Regions from separate parts of the Pectobacterium sp. HCp5_1 genome, predicted to be linked through region 2. Evidence: predicted binding sites of a transcription regulator. Region 2 holds the regulator's gene; each other region holds the start of a gene.
The links. Region 2 encodes PurR, which represses purine synthesis genes. Its sites were predicted from a motif close to CANGCAAACGTTTGCNTG; they were not measured.
Positions count from the first base shown of each region.

Region 1: a site for PurR is predicted at 1,278-1,295, ahead of pyrD (quinone-dependent dihydroorotate dehydrogenase). Genes of this name have one in related genera too.
Region 3: a site for PurR is predicted at 1,075-1,092, ahead of carA (glutamine-hydrolyzing carbamoyl-phosphate synthase small subunit). Genes of this name have one in related genera too.

Region 1 is NZ_JAUMIO010000001.1:149,102-151,309, forward strand. Features, by position in the region: gene pyrD (quinone-dependent dihydroorotate dehydrogenase) at 158-1,168, opposite strand; gene pepN (aminopeptidase N) at 1,374-2,208, opposite strand, start outside.
Region 2 is NZ_JAUMIO010000004.1:210,005-212,212, forward strand. Features, by position in the region: gene cfa (cyclopropane fatty acyl phospholipid synthase) at 1-599, opposite strand, end outside; gene purR (HTH-type transcriptional repressor PurR) at 801-1,826, opposite strand.
Region 3 is NZ_JAUMIO010000003.1:82,437-84,644, reverse strand. Features, by position in the region: gene carA (glutamine-hydrolyzing carbamoyl-phosphate synthase small subunit) at 1-852, opposite strand, end outside; gene dapB (4-hydroxy-tetrahydrodipicolinate reductase) at 1,298-2,119, opposite strand.

The sequences.
Region 1 (2,208 bases), on a different contig from region 2:
GATTGTGTTTTCTCACATCACAATAATCGTTCATCGTCAAAAACATTGCGGCAAGAAGATCAGTCATCCGTTGATAGATTATTTACGCAAACGGATAAAATATAGACTAGCCGGGGGGATAAATAAACCCCCAGCTAAAAATGAAAGGCATTTCGGATTAAATATGTGTAACGATATCTTTAATCAGGCGTGGACCGTGGAAAATAAAGCCTGAATATATCTGTACCAGCGATGCGCCAGCCGCCATTTTTTCGCGTGCGGCAACCAAAGAATCAATTCCGCCAACGCCAATAATCGGTAAACGTCCCGCTAATTCCTGTGACAAACGGCGGATAATTTCCGTGCTGCTTGTCTGCAAAGGACGTCCACTTAATCCTCCGGTTTGCCCGCAGTGGTTTAATCCCTGAATCAGTTTTCTGTCGAGTGTCGTATTGGTGGCAATCACGCCGTCGATGTTATGGCGAACCAGACTGTCGGCAATTTGGATCAATTCTTCTTCAGAAAGATCCGGCGCGATCTTTACCGCCACGGGAACATATTTCTGATGTTTATCTTTTAATTCTGTCTGCTTGTTCTTTATCGCCAGCAAAAGATCGTCCAGCGCTTCACCATATTGCAGACTGCGTAATCCCGGCGTATTGGGTGACGAAATGTTGATCGCGATATAGCCTGCGTGAGGATAAACCTTATCCATACAGATCAAATAATCGTCTTTGCCTTGCTCAACCGGCGTATCTTTATTCTTGCCGATGTTGATCCCTAATACACCGCCAAAACGTGTTTTCTTTACATTCTCGACCAGATAATCCACGCCTTTATTATTGAAACCCATCCGGTTGATCAACCCTTCCGCTTCCACTACGCGGAATAATCTCGGCTTATCATTACCGGCTTGTGGACGTGGCGTTACCGTCCCGACTTCAATAAAACCAAATCCCATTGCGCCTAACGCATCAATACATTCGCCGTCTTTATCTAATCCCGCCGCCAGACCGAGTGGGTTTTTAAAAGATAGCCCCATGCAGGTAACCGGTTTCGTTGGAACAGACTGACGGACGAGGAATTCAAAAGGCGTGTTAGTAATACGACGTAATTGTTGGAAGGTCAGCTCATGCGCACGCTCTGGATCGAGCTGAAACAGGGCTTTTTTGATAACGGGATAGAACATATTGTCTCCTGAGATCCCTATCGCAAAGGTATCTTGCCTACGCTGAAAGTCAGCAATCGTGGATTACGGTTTAACTCACGGTCGGTGATGGTAATTCCATCTTTGCGGAAAGTAAAACGTTTGCGGGAAAGGGAAATCGTGATGCGGGAATTATCGCCACACGCGGCAGGATACCGCGTGTGGCTGTGCTAATCGCGTGGCGGGATTAGTCTTGCAGTGCCTTGCTGATCTTCTCGAACAGATCGCCAGACAGATTTTCCAACGTCTTCAGTTGCTCCAGCGCCTGACGCATTTGCGCCTGACGTTTAGCATCATAGCGTTTCAGACGGATCAACGGTTCGATCACCCGTGCCGCGACCTGCGGATTACGGGTATTCAGATCGCTCAGAATCTCCGTCAGGAAACGATAACCGCTGCCGTCTTCCGCATGGAAAGCCGACGGATTCGAGGCTGCAAACGCCCCCACCAACGAACGTAAACGGTTAGGGTTGTTCAGGCTGAATGAACGGTGTTGCAACAATTCACGCACGCGGGTTAGCACATTATCTGCTGGGCTGGTGGCTTGTAGCGCGAACCATTTGTCCATGACCAACCCATCCTGATGCCAGCGGTTATCAAACTGCGTCAGCAATTCATCACGCACCGGCAATTGAGCCTCAACCGCCGCCGCCAGCGCCCCCAGCGAATCGGTCATATTATCCGCCTGACGGAACTGTGTTTGCACCAGTTTATCCGCCTGCGCTTCATCGCTGAATGCCAGATAATGCAGGCAGACGTTGCGCAGCGCGCGTTTACCCATATCCGCGTGTTCGATGCGATACTGTGGAGCCTGATTCGCGTGGTATACCGCCAGCCACTCATCCGCCATCTCTTTCGCCATCGTACGCGTCATGCTGTCGCGTACGGCAGCGATCGCCGTCGGATCGATGATGTCAAACAGCTCAGCAATCTCGTTTTCGCTCGGCAATGTCAGAATCTGAGAAGCCAGCATCGGATCCAGTTTGTCATCCAGCAGCACGCCACGGAAAGCATCAACAACA
Region 2 (2,208 bases):
CTGGAAATAGTGATGCCGTACACTGAAACGCCGTAGTGGCGTGCCGCGAATTCGGCCAGTCCGCCCCAGCCACAGCCGATATCCAGCAGCGTCATCCCTGATGTTAACTGGAGCTTTTCGCAGATCATGGCGAGTTTATCTTCCTGCGCCTGTTCCAGCGTCTGTGCCTGTTTCCAATAGGCGCAGGAGTATTGCATATAGGGATCCAGCATCAGGGTAAAGAGGTCGTTACCTAAATCGTAATGCGCTTTACCGACAACCTGAGCACGTTGGCGGGATTGTAAATTTGTGACGCGGGAGAGGGCGACGCGCGTCAGGTCGTGCAGACGGCGGGGCAGCCTGGCATCCAACCCCGCACGCAGGACGCGATGGGAAAACATATCCAGCCGTTCACACTCCCACCATTCATCCATGTAGCTTTCTCCCAGCCCCAGCGATCCCTCACGTAGGATGCGTTTAAAGAAATTGGGGTTGGTCACGCGGATGTCAAAAGGGCGAGTGCCGTTGATGGTGATATCCGCGCTGGCCAGCATGTCTTGCACGATGTGGAACCAGGGCGCGGTATTAGGATCCCATTCTTCTGTATAAGGTAAACCCATCATGTCTCCTTAACTTTATGTAAAAGTATCGTAAAACACATCAGGACAACACTTATCGCAGCCGAGGTATCGGCTGTCACCAGAGAAAATGAAACACGGTATTAAATTTAAAACTGCTTCAACCAGCATACAAGAGAATTGGCTGAAGCAGAGAGGAGAAGCAGTAGGAATAAGAAAATCGTCTGTACAGAATGGCTGCGGCTAGCGGCGATAGTCGAGGTAAGGGCCGTCTGCAACCGAGCGGCGTTCAATCAACGTCGGGTGCACTTCAATGACGTGTGCATCTTCCCGCTTACTGGTAATGCGATCCAGCAGCATCGCGAAAGCGGACTGACCCAGACGCTCCTTTGGCTGGTGGATGGTGGTCAGCGCAGGCGTAAAGAAACGCGCGTGGCGCACGTTGTCATAACCGATCACCGAAATATCCTGCGGCACACGCAGACCCAGTTCGTCAGCCGCACAGATAGCCCCCATCGCCATAATATCGCCGCCGCAGAATACGGCCGTTGGACGCTGTTTCTGTGCGAGGATCTGATGCATGGCTTTGTAGCCGGATTCCGGTTCGAAATCGCCCCGAACTACCCATTCGTCGCGTACGGTGATGTCGGCTTCCTTCAATGCTTTCAAAAAGCCGAGGTAGCGCCCGCTGCCGGTGTTGCGTTCTTGAGTGCCGGGGATGGCACCGATATCCCGATGGCCGCGTTCAATCAGGTAGCGACCTGCCATATAACCGCCTTCAAAGGCGTTATCGATAATCGTATCGGTAAAATCGCTGTGCATCTGTCCCCAGTCCATCACGACCATCGGAATGCTGCGATAATCTTCCAACATCGACAACAGCTCTGGTGGGTATTCAGCGCACATTACCAGCAGGCCATCGACGCGTTTTTGCGCCAGCATGGAAAGATAGGCGCGCTGTTTGCCGATGTCGTTATGCGAATTACACAGCACCAGCGTGTAGCCTTTGGCATAGCAGCTGTTTTCAACGGCTTCAATGATTTCGGCGAAATAGGGGGCTTCGCTGGATGTGGCCAGCAAACCGATAGATTTAGTGTGATTAACTTTGAGGCTGCGGGCGACGGCGCTGGGCGAATAGTGCAATTCTTTAATTGCCGCCCTGACGGCTGCCTTAGTCTCTTCGGCGACGAAACGTGTTTTATTGATCACGTGCGATACGGTTGTGGTGGAAACGCCAGCACGTTTTGCCACATCTTTAATCGTTGCCATCTAAAAATGACTCCTGAACTTACCTGTTACAGACGTAAGTATATTGTTAATCGTTTGCCTACGTTTAATGTTCTTCTTCTAAGCTAAAAAACAGGATTTCAGAAGGAGAATGCCGAATGTTATACCGAAGGGATCTGGGTTGACGTTTTTCGACTGATACGCAGCGCTTTCATAAACAGCGGATTGTGTCCGATTTATCATGAAAGTGAAAGGGCTAATTTATACTATTAGTGATGCATTCGTCCGAGATTTTTCGCTACAATTATGAAAGAATCGTAATAACCCTATTATTTGTGGCTTTTACTACCTAAACGGGTTTGGCTGTGAACGGTGGTGTCTTTTCAGATGAAGCTTTCAGATAAAATTCGTTCGTTAATAAGGA
Region 3 (2,208 bases), on a different contig from region 2:
GATGGTCTTGGCACCGCTCGCCAGTGCCAGCAGTTGGTGACCCAGACAGATACCGAATACCGGAATATCCGTTTCCAGGAAGGTTTTGATCGCGCGAATCGCGTAGTCGCACGGTTCCGGGTCGCCCGGGCCGTTAGAGAGGAAAATACCGTCTGGATTCAGCTTCAGCACCTCTTCGGCAGGTGTCTGCGCCGGAACAACCGTCAGGCGGCAGCCGCGATCCACCAGCATACGCAGAATGTTGCGTTTCACACCGTAGTCATAAGCCACAACGTGGTAAGGCAGTTCGCTTTCGTTTTTCGCCGCAGGCAATTCGCCTTCCAGCGTCCAGCTTCCCTGTAGCCAGCTGTAGCTTTCTGCCGTCGTCACTTCTTTTGCCAGATCCATGCCCTTCAGCCCCGGGAAGGCTTTCGCTTTCTCCAGCGCGACGGCAGCATCCGGCGCATCGCCCGCGATGATGCAGCCATTCTGTGCGCCTTTCTCACGCAGCAGACGGGTCAGTTTACGGGTATCGATATCAGCAATGGCGACGATGTTGTTGCGTTTGAGGTATTCAGACAGGCTTTCTTCACTACGGTAGTTGCTGGCAATCAGAGGTAAATCGCGAATAACCAGACCTTGAGCCTGTACAGAGGGGGATTCTTCATCGTTGGCATTGGCGCCGACATTACCGATATGGGGATAAGTGAGAGTGACAATCTGGCGGGAATAGGAAGGATCAGTAAGGATTTCTTGATAACCGGTCATCGACGTATTGAAGACCACTTCCCCCACTGCCGACCCTTCTGCCCCAATGACCCGACCGTGGAATTGGGTTCCGTCTTCCAGAACCAATAGCGCTGACTTAATCAAAACACCCTCCAAGGAATAAACAATCACGTTATTTGCATATTAATTCAGATTTGAGTCACTAAATCAATGCAAAAACTACCTGTAAGGCCAATTTTTGGCAAATTGGGCGCATTTTAATGATGGTCTTCCTGATTGTCTACCCAAACCGCTTTTTTTCTCTTATTTTTATGCTTTACGAAATAAATAGTGACCCACTGACGTAAAAAACGCTATCAACTTAGATAAGTAAACGGTTGCGAGACAACATCGTTAAAATAAGGATAACAAATCGCCAGTAAAGGGGACTTCGGTAGTCACAAGGAAGAATTACTGCTAAAAAATAGAATAAAAAACAGATAAAAAGAAACAATAAGATAAAATTTACCTTAAACAGGTAAAAGCAAAGGTGATTATAAAAATAACCACCATTATCAGTTAGATATGATATTTATATAAAAATTAAATACTATAAATCATCCAGAGAAAGCACATCTCTCATATCAAAAAGGCCACTTTCTTTCGAGCTAATCCAGATAGCGGCTCTTACTGCACCATTAGCAAATGTCATACGGCTGGATGCCTTGTGGGTAATCTCAACGCGCTCGCCAATGTCAGCAAACATCGCCGTATGTTCACCGACAATGTCACCCGCACGCACAGTCGCAAAACCAATGCTTTTCGGATCGCGTTCACCCGTATAGCCTTCACGGGCGTACACGGCACAGGACTTCAGATCGCGTCCCAACGCATCGGCAATCGCTTCGCCCATCGCCAGCGCGGTACCCGATGGCGCATCCACTTTGTGACGATGGTGTGCTTCAATGATTTCGATATCAGTATAGTCGCCCATGACCTTGGCGGCTTTTTCCAGCAGCTTCAGCATGACATTGACGCCGACGCTGAAGTTCGCTGCAAACACAATCCCAATATCCTGTGCAGCCTGCTTAATCGCCGCTTTCCCTGCGTCATCAAAGCCAGTTGTCCCAATAATCATGCCTTTACGGTGCTGACGGCAAAATGCCAGATGCGCTAAGGTGCCTTCCGGACGGGTGAAGTCGATCAAAATATCGAAATCATTCTGCACGGCATCCAGATTTTCATTCACGGTAATACCGCTTTTACCCAGCCCAGCGAGTTCGCCGGCATCGCTTCCTATCAGAGACGAACCAGAACGCTCCAGCGCCGCGCCCAATACCACGCCGTCCATTTGCTCGATAGCCTGAATCAGCTGGCGTCCCATACGGCCGCCCGCACCTACAACCGCAATACGGATGGATGAATCCTTCATAATGTCTCTCTCTTTTTGATCCTGACGACATAAAAATAACATCAGGTTAACGGGCGCTGCGCACTATCGCCAGCGGATTTACCGCCAGA